Regions from separate parts of the Pristimantibacillus sp. Z349TD_6 genome, predicted to be linked through region 3. Evidence: a T-box and tRNA genes for the amino acid it is inferred to sense, from the RefSeq annotation. Region 3 holds a T-box; the other regions hold tRNA genes.
The links. The T-box of region 3 lies ahead of metG (methionine--tRNA ligase). A T-box ahead of a tRNA ligase gene usually reads a tRNA of that ligase, here a tRNA-Met.
Positions count from the first base shown of each region.

Region 1: it has a tRNA-Met gene. The T-box ahead of metG (methionine--tRNA ligase) is inferred to sense a tRNA for this amino acid. The anticodon was not compared.
Region 2: it has a tRNA-Met gene. The T-box ahead of metG (methionine--tRNA ligase) is inferred to sense a tRNA for this amino acid. The anticodon was not compared.

Region 1 covers NZ_CM149662.1:3,429,290-3,440,294, reverse strand. Annotated here, with positions in the region: gene AC0VYE_RS14670 (hypothetical protein) at 1-136, opposite strand, end outside; tRNA gene AC0VYE_RS14665 (tRNA-Val) at 351-423, opposite strand; gene AC0VYE_RS14660 (S-layer homology domain-containing protein) at 624-1,586, shown strand; gene AC0VYE_RS14655 (uracil-DNA glycosylase) at 1,645-2,337, opposite strand; gene AC0VYE_RS14650 (hypothetical protein) at 2,389-2,874, opposite strand; gene AC0VYE_RS14645 (RDD family protein) at 3,044-3,439, opposite strand; gene AC0VYE_RS14640 (RNase H family protein) at 3,660-4,175, shown strand; tRNA gene AC0VYE_RS14635 (tRNA-Leu) at 4,375-4,460, opposite strand; tRNA gene AC0VYE_RS14630 (tRNA-Ile) at 4,482-4,558, opposite strand; tRNA gene AC0VYE_RS14625 (tRNA-Met) at 4,596-4,672, opposite strand; gene AC0VYE_RS14620 (2'-5' RNA ligase family protein) at 5,088-5,600, shown strand; gene AC0VYE_RS14615 (ABC transporter substrate-binding protein) at 5,668-7,173, opposite strand; gene AC0VYE_RS14610 (ABC transporter ATP-binding protein) at 7,180-8,070, opposite strand; gene AC0VYE_RS14605 (ABC transporter permease) at 8,079-11,005, opposite strand, start outside.
Region 2 covers NZ_CM149662.1:1,257,681-1,268,685, forward strand. Annotated here, with positions in the region: rRNA gene AC0VYE_RS05370 (23S ribosomal RNA) at 1-1,887, shown strand, start outside; tRNA gene AC0VYE_RS05375 (tRNA-Met) at 2,036-2,112, shown strand; tRNA gene AC0VYE_RS05380 (tRNA-Asp) at 2,153-2,229, shown strand; tRNA gene AC0VYE_RS05385 (tRNA-Gln) at 2,260-2,334, shown strand; tRNA gene AC0VYE_RS05390 (tRNA-Gly) at 2,342-2,416, shown strand; gene AC0VYE_RS05395 (P-loop nucleotide/nucleoside kinase family protein) at 2,498-3,094, shown strand; gene AC0VYE_RS05400 (DUF5808 domain-containing protein) at 3,133-4,515, opposite strand; gene AC0VYE_RS05405 (GntR family transcriptional regulator) at 4,526-4,921, opposite strand; gene AC0VYE_RS05410 (Gfo/Idh/MocA family protein) at 5,118-6,113, shown strand; gene AC0VYE_RS05415 (NUDIX domain-containing protein) at 6,267-7,031, shown strand; gene AC0VYE_RS05420 (ribose-phosphate pyrophosphokinase) at 7,055-7,864, shown strand; gene AC0VYE_RS05425 (nicotinate phosphoribosyltransferase) at 7,866-9,350, shown strand; gene AC0VYE_RS05430 (RtcB family protein) at 9,684-11,005, shown strand, end outside.
Region 3 covers NZ_CM149662.1:2,252,867-2,263,871, forward strand. Annotated here, with positions in the region: gene AC0VYE_RS09710 (FtsX-like permease family protein) at 1-314, shown strand, start outside; gene AC0VYE_RS09715 (GNAT family N-acetyltransferase) at 448-1,032, shown strand; gene AC0VYE_RS09720 (GNAT family N-acetyltransferase) at 1,046-1,519, shown strand; gene AC0VYE_RS09725 (serine hydrolase domain-containing protein) at 1,558-3,021, shown strand; T-box leader at 3,357-3,618, shown strand; gene metG (methionine--tRNA ligase) at 3,661-5,307, shown strand; gene AC0VYE_RS09735 (NUDIX domain-containing protein) at 5,312-5,776, shown strand; gene AC0VYE_RS09740 (VOC family protein) at 5,840-6,226, shown strand; gene AC0VYE_RS09745 (phosphotransferase) at 6,443-7,360, shown strand; gene AC0VYE_RS09750 (MerR family transcriptional regulator) at 7,366-8,229, shown strand; gene AC0VYE_RS09755 (NAD-dependent epimerase/dehydratase family protein) at 8,283-9,197, shown strand; gene AC0VYE_RS09760 (multicopper oxidase family protein) at 9,252-10,145, opposite strand; gene AC0VYE_RS09765 (S66 family peptidase) at 10,466-11,005, shown strand, end outside.

The sequences.
Region 1 (11,005 bases), 1.2 Mb from region 3:
AACGACTGCGACACAACGGACAAACAAAATGTGTCGTTTTGGTCATCCTATTCGTATAGATGTAGATGGATAGAAAGACCAAAGCCAACGGGAGTATAACTTGTATGAGAAAATAAATTGGATTTTGTTGATTCATTGGAATCACCTCTCATCAAAGGAACCTGATGCAGCTTAACAAGAATAAGCAGAAATCCAAAGTTTGATATTCGTGTCGGTCAGCCTTTTATTTGGAATTCTTACGTATCAAATTCGTATCACAGTCAAAACCACGTGATGATGATTGAGTTATTCGAGAAAGGAAAAACCCGCAATCCCATATATTATAAGGGTTTGCGGGTTTTTTGTTTGTATGATCTGAACAGGGTTCGAACCTGTGACCCCTACCCTGTCAAGATAGTGCTCTCCCAGCTGAGCTACCAGATCATGTTAGCGACAATTAATAATATATCAGCTGCAAGACGCCAAGTCAACATATTTCTTTACAGATTTTTCTGACTCTCCACTCTTATCAAGATGTCTCCACAAAAGTGGAATCGGTCATAATGATTGTATAATAATTGCAACAATTTGTCTTTTAACGACGTCAAGTAAGTGCTGCAGCAAATAAAAGAAGAGGTGACCGTATGAAAAGACGATTGATACTGACAATGACACTGGTTGCAATGATGCTCTTCACTCTTGGACAATCCGTATGGGCATTCAAGGACGTTAAAAATGACGTAAACGAGCATAAAATTAACGAGCTTAAGAAGATGGGCATAATAAGCGGAGATAAACATGACAAGTTTAATCCTAAAGGCAAGCTCACTTATGCCGAAGGCGTTTCTTTGATCGTTAAAGGGCTAGATATTAATATCAACCATATCCGCTTCATTAAAGAACCTAAAGCAAGCGACTATTTTACAAACATAAAAGATAACGCTTGGTATTCGCAAGCTTTTATCATCGCGAGTATTAATGGTCTAGAAATTCCAAAATCGGTCAAAGCTAACGACATCATGACCCGCGAGCAATTTGCTCATCATTTGTTTAAAGCTATGATGACGAAAGGCGATTACGCCTTTATTGAAATTTTCATGCAGTTGGAAGATGCGGCTGATGTGAACAAAACCTACATGGACAGCATTCAAAAGCTTCTCATAAGCAAAATCGTCACATTGGATAGTGCGAACAAGTTTTATCCTAAAAAAGCTATTTTCCGCGGTGAAGCAGCAGGCTGGCTATATGACGCCATTACATTTGTAAAGGAGACGGTTCCGATTCCAACTAAGCCTGAGCAACCGAGCCTCGACCTGAAGCTTTCCATTGAGGCGGTAAACCCGCAAATCAATAAAGTAACCGTAAGCACACAAGTAGGACATCCCGGTTATGGTTTCCGTATTACCTCTATTGCTTTCGAAGGTGATCAAGCTTTCATCAATGTAGAATTGGTCATGCCTGATCCTGATAAAATGTATCCTCAAGTTATTACAGATGTATCCGCCTCCACTTATATTGATGCTAAGCTAAAGCCAGTACTCACCCAATCCTCGCAATCTATGGGATCGAGTGAATCGTCAACAGGCAAAGCGATCATCATCAATTAAAACAAGAAAGACTTCTCTACCTGTCTTATAACCATCAGACAGTTGAGAAGTCTTTTTTTTATTTGCTTTCAAGCTCATTCAGCATCGGAATCGACCAGTCAATCGGCTCGCTTCCAATCGATTCTAGGAAACGATTTGTCCTGGAGAATGGTTTGCTTCCAAAAAAACCTTTGCGCGCTGCAAATGGGCTTGGATGCGGTGAAATAATTAAATGATGCTTGTCCCCATTAATATGCTTCGCTTTCGCTTCTGCATTCTTGCCCCAAAGTATAAATACCACTGGCTTCTCCCTATCGTTTAGAGCGGCAATAATTTGATCGGTAAATTGCTCCCACCCTATCCCTTGATGAGAATTAGGATTGCCATCCTCCACCGTAAGCACTGTATTTAGAAGCAGCACTCCTTGCTTAGCCCATGAAAGCAAGCTTCCATGGTCAGGCACAGTGGCCCCTACATCCGACTCCAGCTCTTTGTAAATGTTTTTTAGCGAAGGAGGTACCTTTAATCCTGGCTGCACGGAGAAGCTAAGCCCATGCGCCTGCTTTGGTCCATGATAGGGGTCTTGTCCTAAAATGACCACTTTCGTCTGCTCATAGGATGTATGATGAAGTGCATTGTATATATTTTCTGCTTCCGGATAAACCGTGGTCGTTTTATATTTTTCTGCCAATATGACAAAAAGCTCTTGCATATAAGGCGCTTCAAGCTCACTCTGCAATTTCTGCGCCCAATCATTTGCTAACGTATTCATAAACATTAATATCCCCTTCAAACGCAATCGTTTTTGAATAAGCAGCCTTTATTAGCTCTGCTTATCGAACCAATTATAAAAAACTTGATTAATATATTGTCCAGTAAGCAAATATGGAACCGTCTCTTCTTCTACAAACGACTCTTTTCCTTGAATACTAAAATAAAGCCATAAAGCGATTCCTTCGGAATATGAATCAGGCTCGTAATCAGCTTCATTTAATAGGCCTGAAATGACAGACATACAGTCCTCTATCGCTGCTTCCCCTTCAGAATGATACGTTTTAAGCTTTATTTTCAAATAGGAATAGACATAAGGAAACTCCTTGTTTCCTCCCAGAGAAGAGCTGTAGAGCGCTGTAGAGATCGCGGCTGCCATTATGCCGGTTTTCCACTGCTCCGCTTTTTCTGTGAGTGATACATCATCCTTAAACCGATGTAGAAGATCATTGTAAAGCGTGTCCTTTAAAGAGAATATCTCCGCATAGAGTCGACGCGCGCTTAGCTTAAGTGAAGTCTCCTCGTTCTTGTGCTGCATCAATCATCCACCTACTTCCCTTATCGCTCATGTATTTCAATACAACTCTTAGTTTACTTCATTCAAAATAGAGAAAGCAAAAATGTTCCCTCATTAAATATCGTGGCAAATGCCAAAAGTATAATAAAAAAGCTCGCTGCATAATATCGCAACGAGCTCATAAGACAGTCTAATCAGAATGCACCACTTCTGTTCCTGCTATAAAATCATGAATCGCTCTTTTGTCCTCGCGCAAACCGACCATAAAGGCGCTGACGATCACAGCAATACCTAATGTTAATCCATAAACGAGTCCACCGACAACATTACGCAATAACATGGTGCCTATTCCTGGAGGTGAGCCATCCAGTTTTCTAATCTGTACGCCGCATATCCTTTTCCCAATGGTATAGCCGCTCCAAAATACCGGTACAAGTAACGAGTAAAGGAATGAGACCACATCTGTAAAATAATCTCTACCTTCATTTCCTCCTGTAAATAATAATGAAATAATGGCTAATGGAATGCCAATAATAATGCCATCCAGCAACGAAGCTCCTAATCGAATCCAAAAACCTGCATTCATGCCGAGTCCCCTCCAGTATTACATCATTAATGTTACTCCCTTATTCAGACACATTCCTATTAAAACTTACGCTTATCAGCTCCGATGTATACCTTAATCCATTCGCCTATCCTTAAAGTAAAAAATATTTCGAAGCTATCCCATTTGAAGACTAACCCATCTCTTTTTTGACGATGATTAAAATAATGAAAGAAGGAATACAATCTGGAGGATCGATTTTGTGGATACTACAACAGAATTGCTAATAAAAAGAGCATATGCCAATCCCCGTTTAAGACAAAACATTGTGAACAAGAGTATGATTTGTTTGTATTGTGATTACTCCGGTTTCGTTGCGCAAAATAATCATGGAGCAGCTTGTTGCTTTGTCTTCAATAGAACGATACGCATTACTGCCAAAAAAATTCTGATGGAACATATTGATGGTTCCAATTACGGTGAACTGCTTGCTGTTCGTTACAGTCTTGAAATACTTGCAAGTGCGCTGACGGAGTATGAGCCGAAGTTCGCTATTATCTATACTGATTGCAGTCAAATCGCAAACATTTTATCAAAAGATTATTTTTCTCATTCACATTATAAAGAAGCTAGAGATGAAATATTGGCAGTTCTACATCATTTAAATAATATGTATCCCAACGTTCACATACAAATAAAATACATAAGCAAGCACAAGAAAAACAATACACTCCATAGGTTAGCCCATAATGCTGCGAGACAAGCTGCTATAAATTAATTACTGCCAGCCTATAATTTACTTAACAGCTTTAGAAATTAACATATTAAATTAAATTGCTAGATATTAAGTACCTAACAATAAAAAAACCTCCTTTCCTCAGAACTGACAAGTCAGATTCTAGAAAAGAGGTTCTTTTATCGTGCGTACATCTTATGTACTTCGTGAAAATCATTGACTCGTCAATGTCTTCGAGGTATGCCGAGGACGGGAATCGAACCCGTACGATGGTCACCCATCGCAGGATTTTAAGTCCTGTGCGTCTGCCAGTTCCGCCACCCCGGCATGTTGTAAAGGTTTTGCTTATGGTGGGCCCTGAGGGACTCGAACCCCCGACCAATCGGTTATGAGCCGACCGCTCTAACCAACTGAGCTAAGGGCCCTCGAAAAACGTATATTTCAACGTATTCATCGAAAGGTTGGTTGCGGGGGCAGGATTTGAACCTGCGGCCTTCGGGTTATGAGCCCGACGAGCTACCGGGCTGCTCCACCCCGCGACGTATATCCATTTGAGCAAAGCCAGTTGAATTGGCGACATAAAATAATATACTATATAGGTGTGTTTTAAGTCAAGCAAAATATTCTAATTTATTTTCTTTTTATTTTTTATGGTATAAACCTCACGCCGTATCGCCCTTTTCGGGATCGAAATACCTCTACCTCATGCGGAGTTTCATAGCCGTACATCCAACCGTCATTCTCCATTCTCCTAACCAAACAACCCGCTTGAAATTTGGTTTCATATAGGCGAACCCAATATACCCATCTCATGTCATCCCTCCGCTATCTTATTGGAGTAGCTGATGCTTATCACTCCAATAAAGGCTGTATACATTAGAATACCCCAAAATTGGGATCATACATGCAAATGGGGTATACTCAAAATAGGTCATTTCGAAGGAGCTGAAGACCATGTTATATGGAATTGTTGTTTTCCCCGAAAAGCATGTACAGGACTTCGCTAATAGCTGGCGAAGACGCCATGATCCGCATTACACAGCTGTACCTGCTCATTTGACAGTACGATACGCAGAAGATTGGTCAGACGATGAATTGCAGCTTGCAGTCGCTCATTTAGAGCAAACAACATCTAAGCTGCCTGCTTTCTCTATCCATTTGAACCGTGTATCTACTTTTTTTCCTGTAAGTCATGTGCTCTATTTAGCGCTTGAAGACACCGTTTCCATGCAGAAGCTCCAGGAGAGCGTATGCAGCGGTCCGCTGGCCATTGTCGAGCCCAAATATGTTTACACGCCACATGTCACGATAGGGCAAGAAATCTCAGCTGATGAGCTGCATGATTTATTCGGAAATCTGCGCATGCAGTCCATTGATCTTACTTCGAGAATTGATCGCATACATCTGATGTATCAGACCGAGAACGGCTCTTGGACCGCTTACCAGTCCTTTCTATTACGAGGTTAGACAAATATTAAGGAAAAAGCCCGCAAACGACGCAGAGGTCGATTACGGGCTTCTTTCTTATTTCAAATTATCTTGGCATCGGCATAATTTCGACTCCGCCGCCGTTGCCTTCTCCAGTTGGATTGTTTTTAATTTTTTCCAAAACCGCATTTCCGCGTGTTTCCCACTCAGCTAGCGCTTCACGAGCAGATTTTTTCTTCTCGATTACGGCCTGGAACAATTCATAGCCAGGTTGTTGAGCTTCCCATACGCCTGGTTTCTCACGGAAGATTTTGTCATTATCTACAGCTGGCATTGGTTTAAGTGAAGTAAATGCGTCAATATTGTATTGCAAACCGCCGATTGGCGTCAAAAATTCCTTACGTGCAACCATTTCATATAGACTTCTCGATTTCAGCTTAGCCCATTCCTTGCTGTTGGAGAACTTGATGAAATCCCAAGCGTCTTTATCGTTTTGAGCTTTGTTGTTAATACCCATCAACTGGCTCAATGAAATACTGCTGCCCACTTCTGGATCGCTTGGAGAAACGGGAACTGTCACAACGTCCCAATCAACAGCTTCAAAATCTTTAATTTTCGAAGCGTTGTCCGAAGCTCTCTTAAGCTCATTAATATAACCATAATCACCGATCGTCATCGCAATTTTGCCTTTGATGAACAAATCACCATAGAATGGGTCATTGCCGCCTTCAGCGTTTTGCTTCTCATACATTTTATTCATAAATTCTTGTGTAGGAATCACTTCTTCTTGATACAGTGATGCAACAGTGCTCCATACATTTTCCCACTGATCGCTATTGACGAGCATTTTCTCGCCTTTGTCATCCCACATTTTCAGCTGCAATGCTTGGCTATAAGACTGCGCATTGCTAAAGCCGTCATTGGACCAGCGATTGAAGGAGAATCCAAATTTACGGTCCACGCCTTCACCTTTTGCCACTTGACGTGCCAAGTTAAGAACTTCAGTCCACTCCATTTTGTTTGTCGGAGGAGTTACACCAGCATCAGTAAACATTTTTTTGTTGTAGTAAAGTGCAGAAGAGTTGAAGGTTGGCGTCAATGCATACAATCCGCCGTCACCAGCAGCTTTTATGCCTTCAACAACAGTTGGAACATAATCCGACAAGTCGAATTTATCTTGTGCTACTAATGGATCCAGCGGTTGCAACAAGTTGTCTTGTGTCATCCGACGAAGCATATTGTAATCCAGAACAACAACATCGACTGGATTTGATCCAGTAAGCATTTCTTTCATTTTTTCATACGGATCTGGCTGCTTTGTTGGCTTTGCAGGATCTTGCTGTTCAAAGCGTTGATCATCATAGTTGATTGCGCCTACGATTTGGAACTCAATGTTAGGATGAGACATTTCATACATATCCGTGTATTGCTGACGGAAATACGGCTCATTATCCGCACCGCCATAAAGCACGCCAATACGTAAAACCCGTTTTTCTGTTGAGCTGTCTGAGCCGCTGCTGCACGCTGCAAGCAGGCCAATAAGCAAGGTAAGTGTTAACGATACTAAAGTAAATTTGCGAATTCGCTTGCCTGACAATCTTTTATTATTCATTTGGTTTTAACCCCCTAGTGATTTAGGCGGAGTAATAATAATCCGCTCGCCGTCAAATTCCATCGTTGCTTTGTCTTTAATATTAAGAGCAGATAAATATTCCTTAGGCACTTGTAAACGTCCAACGCGATCTACCACGACATAGGCTTCATGCACAGACTGCAGTCCGCTGCTAACAGCTGGAAGCTCTGCCTCACCTCCATCAAGATTAATATTCGGATTGCGTTTAATAAACTCGGTGCTCGTCAAGCCATCGCGAATGGCAACCACTCGGTCTACCTTGCCTGCAAGCGTCAAGTCATGCGTTACAATGACGATGGTAATACCGATTTCGCGATTCAACCTGCGGAAAATACCCATTATCAAATCGGAGGTAGCCGTATCAACCGAACCAGTCGGCTCATCCGCAAGCAGAAGCTTCGGGCGATTCGACAGTGATATGGCAATGGCAACCCTTTGCTGCTCACCGCCTGACAATTGATGGAGCTTGTTATGCATTCGCTCCTTCAAGCCAACCCATTCAAGCAGCTGCTTCGCATATGCGCGATCAACCTTCCCCGAGAGCATCATCGGCATTTCTACATTTTCGAGGGCAGTAAGATAAGGCAGCAGGTTTCTGGCATTATTTTGCCAAATAAATCCTACCGTCTCCCTCTTGTATTTCACTAGATCCTCTTCGGAAATCTTCAGAAGATCCCAAGGACCTACATGCACCTGGCCGGCTGAAGGGCGGTCAAGACCGCCCAACGTATTCAGAAGCGTCGATTTCCCGCTGCCGCTGTTGCCGATGATAGCCATTAGCTCGCCTTCGTTTACTTTTAGGTTCAAGCCTTGTAGGGCAACGACCTCTAGATCGTCTGTCTTGTAAATTTTCACTAGACCTTCGCAATCGATCATCGCTGTTGTCATCGTTCTTCTCCCATCTTGACCGCTTGATGCACTCTGAGCCTGCGTATGTGCAGGAAGAGCAGCAATGCGCCGGTCAGCATCATAAATCCGACAACTATGAACAATTGGTTCGTATCGCTAGACTCGAATATGACTCGGAAAGGCGGTACTGTTTCTGCAACGTTTTCTGTCGTTTGCAAGAATGGCAGAAAGAGCAAGCTCACACCTTTACCAATTAACACGCCAAGTCCAATCGCAAGTCCTGCTGTAAATAACTGCTCCAGAAGCAGCATCCCCGTAAGCTGTCTTCGCGATAATCCCATTGCCCGCAATACCCCGAATTGGACAACACGCCCTGAGAGATTGAAGAACCAGAATAGGACGTAGCCAGCTAATGTGATGATGACCGAAACAAGGAAACCTAAGCTCAATATTCCGAATACGCCGCCCCTAGTTGGAAGCTTCGATTGAATGATTAGCTCGCTTCTTACATCTTTAATAGCTGCTATTTCCACTCCAGCCTTTTGCAGTGCTTCAACGATCGGAGCTACTTTAGCATCAGGCTTCATCTTCAGCCAAACCTCATAAGGAATGAGCGGAAGCTGGTCATAAATATAATCTAAATTCGTGATAATAAACGGTGATTTATCTGGATATTGGCTAGGCCAATAAGGCAAAATGCCAACGACCATAAAATCCACTTTACCTTCGGCGAATCCAACTGACACTGGATCTCCGATTTTTAATTGATATTTCTCTGCTACTTTCGAAGGAATAAGCGCCGCATGCTCATATTTACCCAAGTTATTTAAATAATAATTCGGATGAACAGGATACAAATCATTGCGGAACCAGCCGACCTTAGCAAAGTCGACATTATCAATACCCATTACGGTTCCTTGACCAATCGATTTGCCTGAAATGACCACGCTGCCCTTCGTCTGTAGTACACGAGCAGCCGCTTCTACGCCATCAAGGGAACGGAAAAGCTCAAATGGAGGTTCACTGAACAACATCTTTGAAGGTATGGTTTGACCGCCACCGCCTCCGCCGCCTGAACCACCGCCGTTGCCTCCTCCACCATTTCCGCCGTTTCCACCGCCACCAGAACCGCCGCCATTGCCTCCACTGCCGCCATTACCACCATTTCCGCCGTTGTTGCCAGGCGTTGTAGTAATTTCCGGAGACCCTTCCCAAACCGTTTGAATGGTTACGTCTGCTCCGTATTTATACAGCGTACGTTCCGTGGAGTTCAAATCAATCGTTCTAGCTGCCGATGCGTTATAAACACCAAGCCCCAGCGTCAGCACCAATAGAATCATCAATGGGTAATATCCCTTGGATGAACGTGAAAGCTGAGTCAGCGTCAAATAAAGCGGAACCGGTAAAAATTTGCGTCCTAGCCATGTAAACACCTTCAATAGCCATGGGAATAATCTTAAGAAAAACAACCCAAATGCAAAGATTGATAAGGCAGGAACAAAAAATAAAAATGGCTGTACGTTTAATTGATCCGTTGTCATGCCTGTTTTGAACGTCAACATTTGGCGCTCATTGAACATATACCAGCCATAACCAGCAGTGGCAATTAACAAGACATCAAGATACCAACGCTGCCAAACTGGCTTGCGATCAGAACGCGCCAGATCCTGCTTATAACTTACGATTGAAGATCTTGCATAAATAACAGCTGGAATAATGGTCGCCATAAGCGCTAGAAAGACTGCAGCTCCACCCGCAATAATGGCCTCCGTAGAGAAGCCTACCGGTATGGACTTCCGATTAACGAAAGAGAGGAAGCCATTGGCTGATCCGATACTCTTCGCCATGAACCAACCGATAAACGGACCGCTTCCAAGCGCGATACCACCAAGCAGTAGTCCTTCGAGCAAATAAATCCAAATGATTTGCCGTGTGCCGGCCCCCCTGCTTCGAAGCACTGCAATGTCGCTTCGCTGCTTATCCAGTGACTGCCTTGCATTCATGGCAATGAAGAAAAACACCATCGCAAGCATAGGAGCAGCTAGCGTAAATAGCAATGTTTGCAGCTGCAGGCTTTGTTTCTTAAATTCGGTAAGCGTGGATGCAAAAGAAATTTCTACTCTTGTGTCCTTAAGGCGCTGATACAGCTCAATATTCAAGCGTTCAAGCGTCTTGCTTAACGGTGTTAATTGACTCGTTTTTACTTCTGATAAATCAAATGCGTAGTACCAGCTTGCATTATGCAGCGGTATTTTTTTATTCGCTAACAGCGTCTTTTCGAATGCTGCTTTGCTTATTTGGAACGTGTTCAGCAAGCTTTCCATCCCTTGATACCAGTATGAACTCGTATCAGTAAGCGGTTTGACTGCTCCGACAATTTTCACTCGCAATGTCAGATCCAGTCCACCGTATATCGGATATTCAAAAACATCGCCGATATGTACATCATTTCTATACATTGCTTCCTCGAACATGACTGCTTCGAGTATGTCTCCATCCCCTTCGGTATTTGAAAACCATTTACCTTGGGTCAGCTCTGTATTTTTTTCAAGTTCTGACAGATTCATAATCGTCAGTTGCCGGTTGCGTCCTGCGTCTACTTTGCTAGAATCCTCAGGAACGACCTCTGCACCGCGAATCGAATAGCTGTTTACATACGTACCAAATGGAAATCCAATTTCTTTCGGTATTCCATCTTTAATATACTTTTCAAGCTCCGACAGCGCTGCTAAATCCGTTTTCCCGCCAGCAGGTGATTGATATCTCATGAGAAGCGAGCCCGCAGGTAATCCGGTACTCTTCTGCTGCAGTGATTCGGCTACTACTCTCTTGAGTGCACCATCTGCATACATAGGGATACTCGTTGCAAATGCAACCGCCAGAGTTAGCCCAGCCAGCGTGCTTAAGGTTAGCCAGCGCGTGTTCCACATTTTGCGGAACAAAAAACGAAACAGCGGAATTC
Region 2 (11,005 bases), 1.0 Mb from region 3:
CAGCTAAGGTCCCCAAGTGTGTGTTAAGTGGGAAAGGATGTGGAGTTGCAAAGACAACCAGGATGTTGGCTTAGAAGCAGCCATCATTTAAAGAGTGCGTAATAGCTCACTGGTCGAGTGACTCTGCGCCGAAAATGTAACGGGGCTAAACACACCACCGAAGCTATGACATGTACCGTATGGTACTTGGGTAGGGGAGCGTTGAATACGGATTGAAGTTGGACCGTGAGGACTGGTGGACTGTATTCAAGTGAGAATGCCGGTATGAGTAACGAAAAGACAAGTGAGAATCTTGTCCGCCGAAAGCCTAAGGGTTCCTGAGGAAGGCTCGTCCTCTCAGGGTAAGTCGGGACCTAACGCGAGGCCGAAAGGCGTAGTGGATGGACAACAGGTTGAAATTCCTGTACCACCGAGGATCGTTTGAGCAATGGGGTGACACAGAAGGGCAGTGACGCGGACTGATGGAATAGTCCGTCCAAGCAGTGAGGCTGATCGATAGGCAAATCCGTCGATCATAAGGCTGGGCTGTGATGGGGAGCGAAAATTGCAGTAGCGAAGGTCATGTACTCCGGCTGTCAAGAAAAGCCTCTAGTGAGATCTAGGTGCCCGTACCGCAAACCGACACAGGTAGGCGAGCAGAGCATGCTAAGGCGCGCGGAAGAACTCTCGTTAAGGAACTCGGCAAAATGACCCCGTAACTTCGGGAGAAGGGGTGCCTCGGTAGGGTGAATAGCCCGAGGGGGCCGCAGTGAAAAGGCCCAAGCGACTGTTTAGCAAAAACACAGGTCTGTGCGAAGCCGTAAGGCGAAGTATACGGGCTGACGCCTGCCCGGTGCTGGAAGGTTAAGGGGAGCGGTTAGGAGAAATCCGAAGCTGTGAACCGAAGCCCCAGTAAACGGCGGCCGTAACTATAACGGTCCTAAGGTAGCGAAATTCCTTGTCAGGTAAATTCTGACCCGCACGAATGGCGTAACGACTTGGGCGCTGTCTCAACGAGAGATCCGGTGAAATTTTAATACCTGTGAAGATGCAGGTTACCCGCGACAAGACGGAAAGACCCCATGGAGCTTTACTGTAACTTGATATTGAACTTTGGTACGATCTGTACAGGATAGGTGGGAGCCTTTGAAGCATGAGCGCCAGCTTGTGTGGAGGCAACGTTGGGATACCACCCTGATCGTATCGGAGTTCTAACCTAGAACCGTGAAACCGGTTCGGGGACCGTGTCAGGTGGACAGTTTGACTGGGGCGGTCGCCTCCTAAAATGTAACGGAGGCGCCCAAAGGTTCCCTCAGAATGGTTGGAAATCATTCGAAGAGTGCAAAGGCATAAGGGAGCTTGACTGCGAGACCTACAAGTCGAGCAGGTACGAAAGTAGGGCTTAGTGATCCGGTGGTACCGAATGGAAGGGCCATCGCTCAACGGATAAAAGCTACCCTGGGGATAACAGGCTTATCTCCCCCAAGAGTCCACATCGACGGGGAGGTTTGGCACCTCGATGTCGGCTCATCGCATCCTGGGGCTGAAGTAGGTCCCAAGGGTTGGGCTGTTCGCCCATTAAAGCGGTACGCGAGCTGGGTTCAGAACGTCGTGAGACAGTTCGGTCCCTATCTGTCGCGGGCGCAGGAAATTTGAGAGGAGCTGTCCTTAGTACGAGAGGACCGGGATGGACGTACCGCTGGTGTACCAGTTGTTCCGCCAGGAGCACCGCTGGGTAGCCAAGTACGGACGGGATAAGCGCTGAAAGCATCTAAGCGTGAAGCCCCCCTCAAGATGAGATTTCCCAGTATGTAAGACCCCTTGAAGACGACGAGGTTGATAGGTTCGGGGTGGAAGCACAGCAATGTGTGTAGCTGACGAATACTAATCGGTCGAGGGCTTATCCTAAACACGTTTACTGTGACCCATACATCCAGTAGACAGCAGCATAAAGGCTTCAGCAAGCCTAATCTTTCGTATCCAGTTTTCAGGGCGCAACTTGCTAATGCATGCATTAGTGAATGTTCTGTAAATCAATAGCTTTAGTAGTAATTGACGCGGGGTGGAGCAGCCCGGTAGCTCGTCGGGCTCATAACCCGAAGGCCGCAGGTTCAAATCCTGCCCCCGCAACCAAACCAAGGTTTCACTTTCGGATTTATCCGAGCTTACATACGGAGCTGTGGTGTAGTGGCCCAACATGCCTGCCTGTCACGCAGGAGACCGCGGGTTCGAATCCCGTCAGCTCCGCCACTTTTACAAGAAGAGTAACAAAATATATGTTGGGGATTAGCCAAGCGGTAAGGCAACGGACTTTGACTCCGTCATTCTCAGGTTCGATCCCTGAATCCCCAGCCATTTATATGCGGAAGTGGCTCAGCGGTAGAGCATCGCCTTGCCAAGGCGAGGGTCGCGGGTTCGATTCCCGTCTTCCGCTCCAATTTTACACATCCAAAACACCTTGCAATGCAGGGTGTTTTTTTGTTATGAATAAGACATTAATAATGATGAGGGGTTCGCGATGCGCAAATTAGTATTTTTTGTAGGCGGTGCAGGAGCAGGCAAGACGACATTGGCAAAAGCGCTGGCAAAGAGGCGCAGTGTGGCCATTATTGATATGGATACGGTGCTTAGGCCGGCAGCTGTTGCGCTTATGATGCAGGCAGGACTTGATCCGAATGACCGAGATTCAAGTCTCTATAAGAAACTGTGCCGCGATTTAGGCTATCGCATTACGATGGATGCTGCACTTGAGAATATTGCTAATGACGGCGATATATTTGTAATCGGGCCCTTCACGAAAGAAACAGAGACCCCGGACTGGATTGAGCAGGAGCTCTTCGCAATCGGGGCCTCTTTATCAGACGTTGAGGTAAAGGTCGTATTCGTTTATCTCCGTGACGACAAGGTGCATTATGAACGAATTGTGCAAAGGGGATCTATACTCGATCAGTATAAGCTGGACAACTGGAGCGAGTTTAGTCCGTCTTTAGTGAGGAGAGAGCTGAAATGGAACATTCCAGCATCCTCAGTGCTTTATTTTGACAACTCCACGCCTCTAAACGAGCAGTCTTTAGCATCTCTGGATCAATTCGTGTATGGTGGAGACGCGTTCTAATAGCACGAACATAACAGCAGTTGAGTACCGTATGAGCATTAAAGCTTACTAGCCGTTAGTTGTTCGAAAAGCTCCTTCGTTCTGGCGGCGTCTTTCTCATTAAAAATAACGGTTAAGCCGTCAAGCTGCATGGTAATGTACGGCGGTGAGTTTTTAAATACATATAGCTTGGCAGCACCCAGCTTCTCTAAGGAAAAGTTGCCACGGGCATATTCGGCTGTCGCTGTGCCATTTGTTCTAAATCCGCTTGGGAGCGTTTCTTCAAGCGTAATTCCCTTAACATCACTTAAATTAAAGCTGTAATCGTATAAAGGATAATCGATGGACACAATACCGTCCTCTTTAATAGTTAGAGTAGGAGCTGTATTGTCAGATTGCACAATAAAAGCAGTCAAAGGAATGACGATTACAAGGACAAGCACGATGCCGCCGTATTGAATCCATTTTCCGGCCCGGGTTGCCATATTGACCGTTGTACCAATTCCAACACGCTTAGGAACCATGATCGTCTGATCATCCGGGTTGTAGTAAGTAGAGCCATTAATCCAGTAGTGGTCGTCATCGGCTACAATACTTTGGCCGTCTGTTTCGGCAAGGCTTTCTTCAACCGCCTGTATCTTGTTATGTACAAAAAAGATGCTGCATAGCGGCAAGAGGGATACCATGACAATACCAATCATCCACTGCGTAAAGCTCAGCGAGCTCCCCTGTGTTAAAATCATATAAGCAACAAAAGCATTAATGCTCTCAAAAACAGCAAGGCTAGGCCAAAGCATGGACCAATAACGACGTGCTGCGCGGTTAATAGCGGCGTTGATGTCGTGGTTTTTGCTGTACACCTTCGTTTTCATTTTGCCAAAGGCAATGTAAATGACGTATAAGATCGCAGTCATCGCGAGTGAGGCAATGCCGGTCATTTTTAAGAGAACGTCGCTGTTAAACAAGGAAACGATAATAGGGACGACAGATAAAAGTGCGGGAATTAGGAACCAATAAGGAGAAACAAGCACCGATTTTTTGAGCTGCGTTACTTTGGTATCAATGCGGATCACTCGTTTTTCTCCGACAAACCATTGTTTATCCCGTTTGAGCACAGCGGCTTTATGATGGATTTTGTTGAAAGGAAGTTTGGATGTATACAAAAAAATTGCAAACCAAAGCAGCATGTAAGTAAAGGCTAATGAAAAGTATTTATCGAGCAGGAAAAAAGGCACTAAGGTTATTAACGTAATGCCAGCATACACAAAATATGATTTTTTATATTTTTCTTGAAGCTGCTTCATTTCTGCATCCTCGAAGGCATGTGCAGGAAATGTTACGCCAAACAATATATGATTGCTTGGTACGGCTTGCTTCAAAAACATAACAAGAATAGTGATGTAGGCAATAGCTGCTGGAACGATTAAAATAATATTGTTCATGAAAGGTCTCCTATTCTGGCAGGGGATGATTTTTGCTCATTGCGGCTTTAAAGATGTTCGAGCAAATGTGCATAAATTGTTCTTGCTCGATACCTTTAAGACTAGCCTCAGAAATAACAAGCTTTAATTCATACTCCAGCTTTTGGCTAAAATCGGCTTGCTTGCTCCATTCGGTGCGTACCTTGGCCCCATGACGGCGATCAATAGATATGTATCCCTCGTTTTTGAGAAGGGCATAGGCTTTGTTTACGGTCATGGCATTTACCCCTAAATCATCGGCGAGCTGTCTTACCGTTGGCAATTTCTCCCCATAATTGAGTCCGCCTACGCCAATTCCGATGACAACTTGGTTGCGGAGCTGGACGTAGATCGGTATATCACTGTTGTAGTCGAGCGTCATAATCATCGGATCACCCCTAGCAATAAAGTATCATTTGTATTAGAGATGTTAATACAGATTATACAAAATGTCAAAATGCAGCTGAATCATTTGGACAGGCAGTCCTTGGCATGGCTATAATAAACAGAAGAAGACTTTCCTCATTTCATAAAAATATAATAAGCGATTAGCCAATAAATCTATTTTTCAAGGAGAGACGATTATGATCAGATTCGGCGTTATCGGTACAAACTGGATTACGGAGTCATTTATTTCTGCAGCGAGCGAGGTCGAAGATTTCAAACTAGCTGCTGTCTATTCGCGTTCGATAGAAACAGCGAGTACATTTGCGGAAAAACATAGTATTGCTGCTACATTTACGGATATCGAAGAGATGGCGGCAAGTGGACAAATTGATGCGGTATACATTGCTAGTCCAAACTCATTTCATGCCGCTCATGCGATTGCTTGCATGAAGCATGGCATTCATGTGCTCTGCGAGAAGCCGATCGCTTCGAATGCGCATGAGCTGCGCCAGATGATTGCGGCTGCGAAGGAAAACGGCGTGCTGCTCATGGAGGCGTTAAAGTCGACGATGCTGCCCGGGTTTAAGGCTGTACAAGACAACATCGACAAGCTTGGAACGATACGGCGTTATTTTGCGAGCTATTGCCAGTATTCGTCTAGGTACGATGCCTATAAGGCGGGTACGGTGCTTAATGCTTTTAACCCTGTATTCTCAAACGGGGCGCTTATGGATCTTGGCATTTATTGCGTCTACCCGCTTGTAGCCTTATTTGGCAAGCCGGATGTAATTAAAGCGACTGGTGTCATGCTGGACTCTGGCGTGGATGGGGAAGGAAGCATCGTTCTTCAGTATGAGAGCATGGATGCGGTCATCATGTATTCCAAAATTACACATTCATCGCTGCCATCTGAGATTCAAGGGGAGAACGGCAGTATCGTAATCGACAAGATCAGTGAAATAGGGAAGGTTGAAATCCAATACCGCAACGGGACAAGCGAAAATATTTCGCAGCCTTCAAATAGCAAGTCGATGTACTATGAAGCGAAGGAATTTATCGAGCTGATTAAAGCTGGCCGTACGGAGTCATCCATTAACACGTTTGCAAATTCACTCGTGACGCTGGAGATTATGGATGAGGCAAGAAAGCAGATTGGACTCGTCTACCCTGCGGATGCTATAGAAACGAAATAATATAACAGGAGCGGCGTGCAGCCGCTTCTTTTTTTATACCCTTATTCGTGACTAATTGCCTATTTTTCACATCAGCCGTTGACAAAGGAATTTAATAATGTCATTATGATAATATCAAATCGAAAAAATGAAACAGATCGGAGTGCAGCAGCAATGGTCGAAAATGAATCCAATTACGCAGCAGATCATTACCGATCACCTGATGGCGCACCAGCAGATATCGTCATCTTTACGATCGTAACGACAGAAAGGCAAACGCCTAAGAAGGCGCTGCCTACGAGGGAGCTGCAGGTGCTGCTGATTAAGCGGAACATATGGCCCTTCGAAGGGCAGTGGGCGCTGCCAGGCGGCTTTACGATGGAAAATGAGACGGTATATGAATGTGCTATACGCGAGCTGCAAGAAGAGACAGCGGTTGAGGACGTGCATATTGAATATTTTAACGTGTATAGCACGCCTGGCCGTGATCCAAGGGGCTGGATTATCTCGCATGCATTTCTAGCTCTCGTTAACGAATGTACACTTGAGAAAAGAGCTGCGGCTGTGGATGCATCAGATGTGCAATTGTTTACAGTCGAAGAAGCGCTTCAAATGGATTTGGCGTTTGACCATAAGCAAATCTTGACCGACGCGCTGCAAGAGATTCGCAAGAAAATGCTGACTACGAAGATAGCGAAGGAGTTTCTGCCAGAGGAGTTTACGCTTAGTGAGCTGTATCAGGTAATAAAAACGGTTGTTCCTGACTTTGAGGAGAAAAATTTCATTCGCAAATTGACGTCAACGAAAAGTCGCAGCACGATTATTGAGGAGGCTACGGACGCAAATGGAAATCCGAAGCAATCCAATCAATATTCGCAGCGAGCAGCGCAATTGTACCTTTTTTCAAAGGAAGAGCCAAGATTGTCTATTTATAGCTGAACGCGTACGAGGAGAGTGATGTCATGCTGAAGTTTAATGGAGTAGAGCTTGGGTTAAAACAGTTTCCGAATGGGGAGACGCTCATAAATGGCGATGAAATTCTTACGCATATGGCGGAATTCAATACGATCGTATGGAAATATGAGAATGATGGCGATCTGGTTAAGCTGATGTTCATCAAGAGCTATCTCGATGATCGGCGCGTTAAATGTACGTTGACCATTTATTATTTGCCGTACAGCCGAATGGATCGAGTCGAAGGTACTTCTGCCTTTACGTTAAAATATACAGCTGCCTTTATCAATAACATGAACTTTGAGTCGGTTACGATTATCGAGCCGCATTCCGATGTATCGCTGGCGCTGATCGATCGCAGTATCGGCAAATATCCAACGATTCAGCTGCTTGAGCAAGTCGCGAACGAAGTAGGTTTTGATTCGGAGAAGGACTATCTTTTTTTCCCTGATGCAGGGGCGCAGAAACGTTACAGCAAGGTTCAAGGCTACCAGCAGCTGGTAGGCTACAAAGCGAGAGATTTTCAGACCGGCCAAATCAAGAGTCTGGATGTCGTTGGACATACCCCGAGTGAGGGCTTTAAGGCCATCATTGTTGATGATCTTTGTTCGTATGGCGGCACGTTTATGCTTAGCGCAGAGAAGCTGAAGGCACTTGGAGCCACGCATATTTATTTGCTGGTAGGACACTGCGAGCATTCGATCTACAAAGGGAAAATATTAGAAACGGATCTTATTGATAAGGTGTACACGACCGATACCATACTTCATCAAGCAGAGCATGACAAAATTCACGTATTCGCAATGGGAGGCCTATAAGATGACGCAAAGATTTGTTTATCCAGCTACGCTGCTATGTGACTTTTACAAGGTGAGCCATAAAAATCAGTATCCAAAAGGAACGGAGCTCGTTTACTCGACGTGGACCGCTCGCACAAGCCGACTAGATGATATTAACGAGGTTGTCGCTTTTGGCTTCCAATCGTTTATCAAACAATATCTCATCGATTATTTTAATGAGCACTTCTTTGCAAGAACAAAGGCAGAGGTAGCGCATGAGTACAAGAGGCTCATTCAATATGCGCTTGGAGAAGCGAATCCCGATGCATCGCATATTGAGGAGCTGCACGATCTTGGATATTTGCCGATCAAGATTAAGGCGATTAAAGAAGGTGCATTAGTACCGATAAGAGTACCAATGCTGACTATTGAGAACACGAAGCCGGAATTTTTCTGGCTGACGAACTATTTGGAGACGTTGATGTCGTGCCAGCTGTGGATGCCGGCTACGAGCGCTACGCTAGCTTTTGAATATCGCAAAATTTTAGAAGCCTATGCGCTGCAGACAAACGGCGATACAGCAGGCGTACCGTTCCAAGGTCATGATTTCTCGATGCGCGGCATGGGTGCGCTTGAATCGGCGCTCGGCAGCAGCGCAGGCCATCTCCTATCGTTCACGGGAACAGATACGATACCAGCGATATTGTATTTGGAAAACTATTATAATGCGAATATAGAAAAAGAATTGGTAGGTACGTCGATTCCGGCAACCGAGCACAGCGTTATGTGCGCGCACGGACGCGATGAGATGGCATCGTACCGCTATTTGATCAAAGAGGTATACCCAAATGACTTTGTCTCGATCGTGTCGGATACTTGGGATTTATGGAGTGTGCTGGACGTGGTCATTCGCGGCTTGAAGGATGATATTATGAGCAGGGACGGCAAGGTGGTCATTCGTCCCGACAGCGGAGATCCGGTCAAAATCATTTGCGGCGACCCGGATGGTGAGAGTGAATTCGAGCGCAAAGGCGTTATTGAAATACTCTGGGATATTTTTGGCGGCACGGTTACGGAGAAGGGGTATAAGCAGCTAGATAGCCACATCGGGGCAATCTATGGAGATGCGATTACGATTTCGCGCTGCAAGGAAATTTGCGAGAAGCTGGCAGCAAAAGGTTTTGCATCGACGAATATGGTGTATGGTATCGGTTCGTTTACTTACCAGTACAACACGCGGGATACATTCGGCTTCGCATTAAAATCGACGTTTACCATTGTGAATGGCGAGGAGCGCAAAATCTATAAGGATCCCAAAACAGATAATGGCGTGAAGAAGTCGCAGACAGGTCTTGTCCTCGTTACGAAGCAGGATGGGGAATTTGCCTATACTGACAATCTTAGCGCAGAGGAATATGAAGCTCGTAAAGCAGAGGATCAGCTGGAAGTAGTGTTTGAAGATGGGAAGCTAGTTCGCGATTTGACGCTGGCTGAAGTACGCGCAAACTTATTGGCTCATTTATAAGTTATTTATCCGTGAAAATAAGATGCTCCTTCGAGCATCTTATTTTTGGTTTATTATAAATGTGTTGACAGAAGTTGGGTGATCAGATTATTATGATGTAAATCAAATGAAAGGAGGTCGATGACAATGTTCGGACTAAATTTTGAACGTAATCATGCAACTAAATATAGCAAGTCCATTTCATCGGCCTCTACGGGGCCTGTGACTATTTTCTAAAATCTTGTATGCTGCAAGCTGCAATGATTGGGAAATAAAGGCGCAAGATTAAGCCATGGACTTTTTGGGGTCCATGGCTTTTTTGTGTTCATTTGAATTTTGAGGAGATTATCGGATATGAAAGAAACGTATTATCAGCAAGTAAAGCTGCCTTCGGGGCAGGTGCATGTTTATGCAGGACCAGAGCTATTCGCGTCCTTGGATTATAAAGTGTTTGAAATGGCGAACAACAACTTACAAATACCGAATCAAGTATATATGAGTTATACGCCTGATGTGCATGTTGGCGTGGGAACCTGTATCGGTACAACAGCGGTATGGAATGCGAGTGATGGCTACGTATCTCCTTCCATCGTAGGCAGCGATATCGGATGCGGGATGCGCGTACAGCTTACAAATCTGCATAAGGATGATTTGAAGGAAGTGAAGCTGCGTCGCAAGCTGGTTAAGGCTATTGAGAAATATATGCCAGTCGAGGAGCATGCAAGAGGTTACTTCTCAGATATTAGACTTGAGAATATCGTGAAGAAGGGCTTGCACGGCTTGCCGAAAAAATATATTCCTGATGCCTACACGCCGCGCAAAGCAACCTCCTTAACCCATGTGGAAAGCAGCCGCTTTGATTTTGACGAAGAGGTGCTGGATAAGTTTCCGGAAGTTGTCTGGCATCGCGCGCATCGCCAGCTCGGCACACTTGGCGGCGGCAATCATTTTGTAGAAATTCAAACGATTGAAATTGCCGAGGAAAACAGAGAAATTGCCGAAGCATGGGGGCTGTTCGACGGCCAAGTGGTCATTATGATTCATTCTGGCTCGCGGGCTTGGGGCGGTGCGGTCAGTCAATATTGCAGCACGGACATTGCCAAAATGATGCGTCAGGAAGGCATAGGCACCGCGGATCCTAAGCTGCTATATGCGCCGTTATCCCATCCGCTCGGACAAACGTATGTCAACCTCATGTACTCGGCCTTAAATTATGCGGTCGTGAATCGCCACTTGATTGCTTATGCTGTCAGGGAGGCTGGCAAGGATGTATTCGGCTCCAAATTTGAGCTGCGCACGCTGTATGATCTCATGCATAACTACGCATGGGAGGAAGAGCAGGATGAGCAATCGTTTTTCGTGCATCGGAAGGGTGCAACAAGAGCGCTGCCGGCAGGACATCCGGATAACCCTGAGCCTTACCTTTGCACGGGGCATCCGGCGCTTATACCAGGATCGATGGGCACTGCCTCGTATATTATGGTCGGAAGCGCTGAAGGGAAAGCGAATCACTATTCCATCTGTCATGGCGCAGGACGAATCAGGTCACGTAACGCAACGAAGCAGCTCGTATCGGTAGAAGAGGTGGCTATTGCAATGCGTGTAGGCACGGATGATGAAATCGTCGTAAACCAGCGCTCTATGGAATCGCTGGTCGATGAATCACCGCAGGCATA
Region 3 (11,005 bases):
AAATATTATCAGGTGCAGCGAAGGATGTTCAGCGGTATGAGATGCTCAGCAAGCTAGGGGTAAGGAGAGAGCGGTTATCGCGTTCAATCTATTACGAGCTGTTTCTCGTATTTTTATTTCCTGGCATCGTTGGGCTCGCGCATGTTCTAGTCGGTATGAACCTCTTCTCGTTTATACTAAGTGAGCCTTATTATCGCTTATGGATTCCCATTTCGTTGTTCGCGGCTATCTATGCTGCTTACTATCTATTAACCGTTCGATTGTACCAGAACATCGTGCTGTCTAAGCGGGACAAGACTGTACATTCAAGGTAACCAAAAAATGAGCTCTCAGGTTGAATGACCTGAGGGCTCATTATTTTGATAGGACATTACAAATAATTGCCTTTTTTATATTAATTTTATGTATAATAGCGCTTAATACGATTATTGATTATGGGAGGATCACATGAGAGAAATAGATTATAGTCAATATTTTTGGCAGGATGAGGAGATCAGATTACGAGCGATTCAAGACGCTGACTGGGAAGGGCATTACTACAACCGCTTTGATACGCCAGCTCGGCGCTTATTAGAGTGCACGGTTGAGCTGCCGCCTACGATTGCCGAGGCTAAAAATTTCGTTGAAACTTATGCTGATTTCTCTTCGGATAACAGGCGCATCATGTTTGCGATTGAAAATAGAAACGCTGAAAATATTGGAGGCGTAAATCTAAATAGTATCGATGAGAAAAACGGCACGTTTAGCATTGGCATACAGATCGATAGAGATCACCGAGGCAAGGGATACGGGACTAGAGCGATGAGAATTCTCTTAAAGTATGCTTTTATGGAAAGACGGCTTAATAAGTTTAATGACTATGTACTGGAAGGCAACGTAGGCTCAACAAACATGATGATCAAGCTGGGCTGCCAGCAAGAGGGTGTGCGCAGGAAAGTGATTTACACTAACGGTGAGTATAAAGATCTTATTTTATTTGGTCTAACGAAGGATGAATTTGTAGAACAGCTGAATAAAGATCGTTCTGTTTAGGTGGTTTAACAATATGAATATTCGATTGTTCGAGCACAACGACAGGCAAGATGTAATAAATATATTATCGGAGCATCCGCTGCAATTCCCAGATTTCGTTATTGAAAGATATCCGCCTCGGTGGGCGGACTTCGCCAAAGCTCCAGCGGGCAAAAGCCAATATCATGTAGCTTATAGCGATGACAATCAAATTATAGGTCATGCAGGATACCTATTTAATAATGAAGTAGGCCTTTATGAAATCGTAGGCGTAGTCGTGAAAAAGGATTTTCAACGAGCGGGCGTTGGCAAAGCTCTGCTTTCTACCATCTGCAATAAAGTAAACGAGCTGAAAGAGAAGGAAATTATTCTTTATACTTTAGGGCATCCGGGGAATGAAGATACGATAACCTTTTATCAACGGATCGGTTTTGAGGTCAGCCTGTATGAAAAGGACTATTTTAGCAGTGGTTACGATAGAGTCACGTTTATTAAACAATTGAGCTAGTAGATTCGTTGAGTATAAAAGAGTGGGTGATTGCATTCATGATTAACGATGTTGAAGGCTTGATAAGCGTTATGGAAATGGATCGACCAGAAAACAATGGTTTATCATCAAAGTCGTTGCTTGCGTTTTTCAGTCAAATCAAGCAATTAAACTTGAAGTTGAACAGCTTTATCTTGATGCAAAACGGCAAGGCTACTTCCAAGTTTTATCGTGATCCTTATCGTCCAGGCACGCCGCAGCTGTTATTCTCACTTAGCAAAAGCTTCACATCTCTCGCAATAGGCATTGCTTGTGACGAGGGCCTGTTGGATTTAAGGGACAAGGTTATCTCTTTTTTTCCTGATAAGCTGCCTCCTGCGATTTCTGACAACTTGTCTGAAATGACCATTCACCATCTGCTATCGATGAATGCTGGCCATCATGACAATATTTACGGAAGCGTTGCGGAGCAAACGGACTGGGTTAAAGCCTATTTAGCAATGGATGTAGAGCATAAGCCAGGAACCTATTACCGTTACAGTACACATTCTACCTATATGTTGTCTGCTATCCTTGAGAGAGTAACAGGTCAAAAGCTAACCGAATATTTAATGCCTCGTTTGTTTATGCCTCTAGGCATTTCATCCGCTTCTTGGGAAACCTGTCCGCTTGGCGTCGTTGCTGGGGGAATGGGACTAAGTATTCCTACTGAAGGGATAGCTAAGTTTGGGCAAATGCTGCTAGACAAAGGCATATTTAATGGCCAGCGAATCGTTTCAGAGAAATACATTTCACTCGCCACCAGCGTGCAAAGCGATACATCGCGAGACGAAGAGCGCATCGATTTTTCCCAAGGCTATGGGTATCAATTTTTTCTTTGTCGTGATGGCTGTTATATGGGAAATGGCGGGTATGGGCAGTTATGTTTTGTGTCGCCCAAACATCAGGTTGTCATTGCGGCAACATCGAGCTTCTCTTCCATGAAACAGCTTCAAACCATGCTAGATTTAGTGTATGAACATATTCTCATGCAAATAGACATGGATATCCACTTTGAAGATGGTGAACAAAAAACAGATTTAGATCAGCATCTCTTGAAAATGGCTAATCCGTTCATACCATCATTAAGTGAGCCTAGCCCTATTCGCTTAGATGATCTTCGTTTTTCATTCAGGGATAATAAACAAGGATTCACTGAGCTTCATTTTGCAGCAATCGGGAACGAATTTCAGTTTAAGTTAATTTTTGGCGAACAGAGTGTGAAGACGTATCCTTTTAACTTCAGTACCATCATTCATGCAACTGATCATTTTGTGAAAGATTTGGAAACACATGATCAGGAAGTGGTTACACAGGCTTGTTGGATAGACAGCAATCAACTATCTCTTACTTTGATCTACATAGAAACCCCGTATGTGATAACCTATTCCGTTTGCTTTTATGATCATAAAATAGAACTTAAATGTACCCATAATGTGTCATTTGGTATTGATGCGTACGAATTAATTGGTGTACAGGTTTAGTGTTGTGACAGCATAGCTATGCGCTTTAGCGTAAATTCAAAGAGGATGCCAAGCGGCGTCCTTTTTTCATACATACAGGAATAAAAAAATATAAATTTACCGAACGAAACGGAGTTTAGCGATCAATATCATATATTACACAATGTGATGTGAGTTCTTTTTGACAGCAGAAATCAATCGTCGGATTGATCAGGTATTAGGAGGCAATCTGGAGGCATTTTCCGATAGTTATAATACAATAAAGCGAGGTAGGAATAAGGAGATGTGGGCAGTAATATAATCACCTTGACTTGAAATATCATATTAAGTATAATTCCAATAAATTGAATATTCTAACAAAAGCTGCGATGAGAAAGAGTACCAAGGCGATGTCTTTTTACAGAGAGCCCCGGTTGCTGAAAAGGGGTAAAGAATAACTTTGGGAATATGGTCTCTGAGCTGCGCATCGAAACCTCATATGGTTGTAGGCTGCGCCGGAACCCGCACCCGTTACTGTGCTAGGGTATACATGCATAAGCATCGTACCTGAAGAGGTTAATGTCGCAAGGCATTAATAAAATTGGGTGGTACCGCGTGAGCACAGCTCTCGTCCCTTTGGGATGAGGGCTTTTTTGTTTGTCAAAAAAAGGAGGAATTATGATGACAAATGTGTTTATTGGCGGTGCTTGGCCCTATGCGAACGGTTCATTGCATTTGGGAAGATTGGCGAGTGTATTGCCAGGGGATGTGTTGGCACGTTATTACCGCGCAAAAGGAAATAAGGTATTGTACGTATCTGGAAGTGACTGCCACGGTACACCTGTTGCCGTGCAAGCAATTCAAGAAGGTGTTTCTCCGGGAGATATTGCAGATCGATTTCATCAGGAATTTGCCGAATGCTTTAAACAGCTTGGGTTTACGTATGATTTGTATACTCGAACAGATCAGCCATTTCATCACCAAGTCGTTCAACAGTTATTTTTGACACTTTTAGAAAAAGGACATTTATATAAAAAAACAATCCAACAAACGTATTGTGAAACAGACCAACGATTTTTACCGGATCGCTATGTTGAAGGGATTTGTCCTGTTTGCAGCAACCGTGCGAGAGGCGATCAATGTGATTTTTGTTCAACCTTGCTTGACCCAGCCGACCTGACAGACAAGACATGCAAGATTTGCGGGAATCCTCCAATTGAGCGGCCAACGGAACATTATTATCTTGCACTCTCTTCCTTCCAAGCTGAATTGACTAAGTATGCAAATAAAACAAAAGATTGGAAAGAAAATGCAGTACAATTAACGCAAAGATATCTTGCAGAGGGGCTTCAAGATCGAGCGGCGACAAGGGACTTAGATTGGGGCGTGGAGGTTCCGGTTGCAGGGTTCGAAGATAAAAAAATTTACGTCTGGATTGAAGCAGTGAGCGGATATTTATCGGCAAGCAAGCAGTGGGCTGCTGAAAAAGGCGATAGCTGGGAGGCCTTCTGGAAGGACGGAAATGAGGAAATAACCGCTTATTATGTACACGGCAAAGACAATATCCCTTTTCATACACTGATATGGCCGGCTGTACTTCTAGGCGCTGAGGATTATCATTTGCCTGATCGAATCATCTCTTGTGAATACATGACGCTGGAAGGGAAAAAGTTTTCGACAAGCAATAATTGGGCGGTTTGGGTGCCGGACATTTTGAAGCGTTATGAACCAGACTCTATTCGTTATTTTCTGATCGCAAACGGTCCAGAGAAGCGGGATACTGATTTTTCATGGCGAGAATTTATTTATAGTCACAACGGAGAGTTGCTAGGCGCATTTGGCAATCTAGTCAATCGTACGCTAGCGTTTGTAAATAAATCTTTTGAAGGAAACGTTCCTGAAAGCAAGCAGAACGCGGAATGGATGAAAGCCATTGCTTCTTTATATGTCGAGTCAGGTGCATGCATTGAAGATGGACGACTAAAGGAAGCGATTGAGTTAATTTTTGCTATTATTCGCAGAGTAAACAAATATTTTGATGAACAAAAGCCATGGATTCAGATTAAAGAAGATCGAGAGGCTTGTGCTTATTCAATAAACACTTGCGTGCAAATTATAGCGAATCTTTCTCAATTGTTGACCCCGTTTATTCCTTTCTCATGCGAGAAAATAAGAAGGTTTCTAACTCTTCCTGAGCCTAGCTGGAAGTTCATTACTGTAGCTGCTAATCAAAAAATTCAAGGTTTAGAGCTGTTGTTTGAGCGTATTGACGTTGGTCGCATTGAGGAAGAAACAAATGCGCTAAAGATTCAATCCAAAAGGGAGTGAGCCTATGAATAAGAGAATTATCGTTACTGGCGGAGCCATTATTAAAGATGAAGCTGGAAGAATATTGTTACAGAGAAGATCAGACTACGGAGATTGGGGTCTGCCTGGCGGCGGAATGGAAGCGGGAGAAAAAATTGAAGAAACGATGATAAGAGAGGTGCTGGAGGAAACGGGTCTGCATGTAACAGAATATGATTTGTATTCCATTTATACTGGTCCCAATATGCAGTATCAATATCCTGATGGCAATGAAGTTGTATTCGTCATGTTTATCTTCAACGTGGCGGTAGATCTAACAGGTAAATTAGCTGAGGATGGTAAGAATGTACTGCATACGGATAGCAATAATGAGTCGCTGCAGTTGGTTTTTACGAAGTTGGAGGATATCGACATTGAATGTATTAGCAGCGTGCAGAAGCAGCTGTTTAGTGATCTATTAAATCATAAAACGGATATTTTGCGAGGGTGATAATTGAAGGATCTTTTTGTTACAATAGTTAGAATAAATTATAAATTTTAGGAGTTGTTATTGGTGGAAAATAATAGTGTAAACTTGGTTCATTTGAAAGGACCATCATTTGTTTTTCTAGTAGCCGATTTACAAGATTCCATCCATTTTTATGAAAATATCGGATTTACTTCAGAAAATATTGGCGGACATATTCATATGAATTACGGCGATGTGACCTTTATTTTGCACGAAGCTAAAATGAAAAGTGATATTCGGCCCAATTCGTCAGTAGAAGGCGGACTTTATTTTGATGCTTTCTGCTACACGAATCCAGAGGGATTAAGACAGTTACATAAGTTGTTTATTTCAAAAGATGTGAAGATTGTGCAAGGACCGCATTGGTCAGATGGATGGAGTGAGCTCACCATTGCCGACAATAACGGTTATCGTATTGCTTTTGGCGGCTGAGCATTGTTTATTAAGTCGATGTGCCCGATCTTAAAAGCCTTGATTTGAATAATGGCATAAAGCCATGTCATTAATCGAAGTATGAGATAAATTTGAAGCGTTGAGAAATAGTTTGGGCAGTTTTTGCCTAGAGTTGACTATGAAACGTTTTTTACCTTTGAGCGAGACAGCAGTGAGGCTAAAATAAATGTATAACTTTGTTAAGGAGCTGCTGCAATGCTTAATAAAAACGAGCTTATCTCATCATTATTATTAATGGCCAAAGAATGGGGTTTAACGGATATTACGCCTCATGTGCTTAGTGAGGGTGGGAATTTAATTATTCATCTAGCTCCTTATCCCATTGTGGCAAGAATAGCGATTGTTCTCTCAGAAGCAGATGGAGAGTATGCATACAAGATACAGGATCGAGAGCTGCTTGTAGCGCGTTACCTACATTCCAAGAATGTCCCTGTGCTGCTGCCAACTAGCCTTGTTGATGCGGGTCCTCATAGCGTGGCAGATACATGGCTGACGCTGTGGGCTTATGTCCCTCCTGCAGCCTTGCAACCTCCATCACCGAAGGAAGCAGTTGATCTTATTAACAAACTTTCTAAGGCAATGAAGGACTTCGAAGGTGATGTTCCTATGCTTGGCGTCTGGGAGCGCACTTGTCAATCAGCACAAAGATTAAGACAAAACCCCGATGAACGAATACAAGCATTATTGCAGAAGTTTCATAAATGGGATGAGCAGATGCGGGAGGAGCTAGGCCTGTTAGTACCCAGTCATGGAGATGCCCATGCAGGAAACCTGATACCGAGCCCGGAGGGCTGGTTATGGATGGATTTTGAGGACATATCATTAATGCCCTACTACTGGGATTTGGCCTCCTATGTTGGCAATCTTGTTTTATTTGGTGGAACACAAGAGCCAACTTTCACATGTATGCTGAATCATTCTGATATTGTTTCTGACAAAAAGACTTTTGGTTTTGCAGTTTCTGCACGCATATTGATGTCTACCTTAGGCAATCTGGATTTTGCTCTCGCAGGGCATGGTGATCTGGAGTTTGCAACGAAACAACTTGAATTAGCTGAACCCATTTTGCAGCAGATAGATTTATTAACAGGCGAGACTCTCAAAGGGGAATAGATTCGATGAGCAACGATCAATTCTACTCTATAGGCCAAGCGGCAAAGATATGTAATATCGCTGTTCAAACACTGCGCTTTTACGACAAGATCGGCTTGGTCATACCCAGCCATACGGATAAATCCACTGGTTATCGGTATTACTCCAATTACGAACTTCTTTATATTAAAATCGTCCAAGACATGAAAACATTGCAATTTTCGCTTGATGAAATAAAAGCTGCTTTAAAAGATGGAAGCTTAAGCAGTTTAGTAGAGAAGCTTGAATTAAAACGAAGAAACACGATTACTGAAATAGAACAATTAGAGCAGCTTGTACAATTAATAGGAAAGAGATCGGAACAAATCAATTATTTGCTGGATTTAGGCGATGAGCTTAAAAACCTTGATGTGTTAGTGGAATTAAAACATTTGCCGGAGCGGCTTATCCTATCTGATCGCAGCAGATCAGCGTGCGGGATGGAAGCATCGGTTGTGAAGTTTACACGATTATTTCAGCAGGCGGAAGCAAACGGATTAATTCCGAAGCAATTGATGACGATTTACCATGAAAATATTTTGACATTTGATCGAGAGGATTCTGATTTGGAGTTTTGTATTTCTACTGACACTATTGGTGCTCACGCTCTTAAAGGTTATGGCCGAATCATCCCTGAAGGCGAGTATATTACAGCTCTTTATTGCGGAATTCCGAACGCCGAATCGTGCAAACGGATTTACAGCAAGCTGCTCGCGTGGATGGAGAAGCATAACTACATCGAAGCGGGTCCATCGATTGAGCTGTATTTGGTTGATATGGCTCAAATGATGAAGCCGGAGGAGTTTATTGTGGAGCTTCAAGTTTCTGTTCGAAAAGCGTTGACCCTATAGTTACTATAGGGTTTATATTGTTTTTATTCGCCAAATGGGGAGGAAAAAACAATATGAATGTGATTTTCGGAACGGGTCCGCTGGGCATGGCCGTCATGAGGGAGCTTGTTGCTCTTGGAGAACCTGTCAAAATGGTTAGTTTGAGCGGGAAAGCGACTGTACCTTCCGGGGTGAGTGTAAAGCAAGCGAACGTAATGAATGAGGATGAGACAAAGGCCATAATGAAACATGCAAAGGTTGTCTTTCAGTGTGCGCAGCCGCCATATCAGAAGTGGCATGAGTTGTTTTTGCCTTTTCAGGAGCATATCATATCGGGAGCTATAGCTGCAGGAGCGAAGCTTGTCGTTGCCGAAAATGTATATATGTATGGGCAGGTTAATGGGAGCATGCATGAAGGATTACCGTACACAGCCGTGACTAAGAAGGGGAAAGTACGCGCAGACATGTCTAATCGTCTGCTGCAGCTCTATCAAGAGGGGATGCTGCAGGTGACGATGGGACGGGGAGCGGATTTTTTTGGACCGAATGTTCACCATTCTTCTGTTGGTTCACGGTTGTTCAAGCCGATAGTGAAAGGTAAAGCATGCACGGTTATGGGGAATCCGGATAAGAAGCATACGTATACGTTTATCGATGATTTTGGGAAAGCGCTCGTTGTGTTAAGTCAACATGAAGATGCATATGGCCGCGCCTGGCATGTTCCGAACGATGCTGCGGTTACAACAAGAGAATTTATTGAAACAGCTTATCGACTTGCTGGATTCCCTGCAAACATTCAAACCATGGGGAAAGCGATGCTTCGAATAGGGGGATTGTTTATACCGGCAGCGAGAGAAAGCATCGAAATGCTGTACCAGTTCGAAAATGATTTTATTATTGACAGCAGTCTATTTTCAGAGAGGTTTGGCTTGAAGGCTACGCCCATAGAGGAAGCTATAGCAAAAACATTGGAATCGACGGTAGTGTAGAGGTTATGCAGGCGTGATTACAGGGCGTAAGGCCTGCTAATACTCAAGGAAGATTTATTCATACACGACTGCTGTCGTCATTCCTCCCAGCGAAAGCGTCATATTATTACTAACATGATGCGGGAAATGACAATGCAGAGGCCAGCGACCCGGATTATTAGCGATAAACTCAATATCTCTCGTGGTACCCGACGAGATTAGTATTGTATTTTTTTTAAGACGATTTTCTATTGCAATAGAATTTCCATCCGCTGCAGTCTCATAGAATTGATGTCCGTGAAAGTGAATCGGGTGATTCATCATTCCAATATTCCCGAATCTTATTCTAACGCGGTCACCCTCGTTAACTGGTAATAGGGCTGTATATGGAAAGCATTTTCCGTTTATAGTGAAAAAATTACTTTCATGTGCAAAAGGGTCAATTTCGTAGTTTCCATTTTTTAAAACCCCAGGCTCCAAGCCCATTAGTTTAAATGCTCCCAGCATAAGGTAATAATCTTTTTGTATATCCTTTTTGCTTTCATTGGGATCAAGGATAATAAAACCTCCTTCTAACCCAAGCATATCCTGAACTACACTGTAAAAATGCGAGTGATACATATGGGTACCAGGAGCGTTGGTGATTTTAAAATGGTAATCAAAATAATGGCCTGGATCAATTTTAGGTGAAGGTTCGATTTCTGGCACACCGTCCATTCCATTTGGAACATCTAAACCGTGCCAGTGCACACTCGTAGGCTGAGGTAATTTATTATGTACTCTAAGACACACATAGTCTCCGGGATATACACAGATCGTTGGCCCCGGAGACATTCCATTATAGCCCCATGCATTCACATAGATTCCGGGAAGTATTTCGCTCTTTACAACTTCTGCAACAAGATTAAAATACTTCACTCCATTTTTTTCAGTAAAGGGTAGATTTGGAATGTTTGGTGTAATGACCACATTCATACCTCCAAAATTTATTCTTAAATCATTGTATGAATGGATAATAAAGATTAGTGCTGTTAGATAAGATCTGATTATGTGTTTCCCGGAGCAAATACTTGTTTGCCTATGAAATTCAGAAAGTACTCAATAGAGTAGTCATACATATAGACAAATTGTCTCTCGATCTAATAAGCTGAAAGAGATGTATCCATATCAAGAGCCGCGAGAGCGCGAAGTGAAACAAAAAGAGAAATGTATTACCATCGTTAAAGAGTCAATGACATTACAGAATGACGCTTTTTCTATGTTAAAAGACATTTATGCGGAGGACAATGATGATCAAATATCCGAGGTTTGAAGAAGGAGCAACGATAGGCGTGACGGCACCATCGCATGGGGTTTCTGCTTCTATGCATGATTCGTTTAAGCTGGCTTGCAGTCGTATGGAGACGAAAGGGTATTCAATCATTTGCGGGGAGACAGTTTGGACGCAAAATAAAGCCAAATCATCACCTGCCCAAAAACGAGCGGACGAGTTTAATGAAATGATGAGCAGTGATCACATTGATATCGTCATTCCTCCATGGGGAGGCGAGCTGTTGATTGAGATGCTTGAATATATTGATTTTAACCGCTTAAATGATAAATGGATAATGGGCTATTCAGACATAAGCGTGCTGCTATTTGCGACTACGTTAAAGACAGGCATAGCGTCTGCACATGGTGCTAATTTATTTGATCTAAGAGGCGAATATTCGGATGAGACGACAGCCATGTGGCAACCGGTTTTATCAACTAAGGCAGGAGAATCTATCATTCAATATTCGTCTAATAAGTATCAAAAAGAATGGCAGCACGATAATCCAACCCCTTAT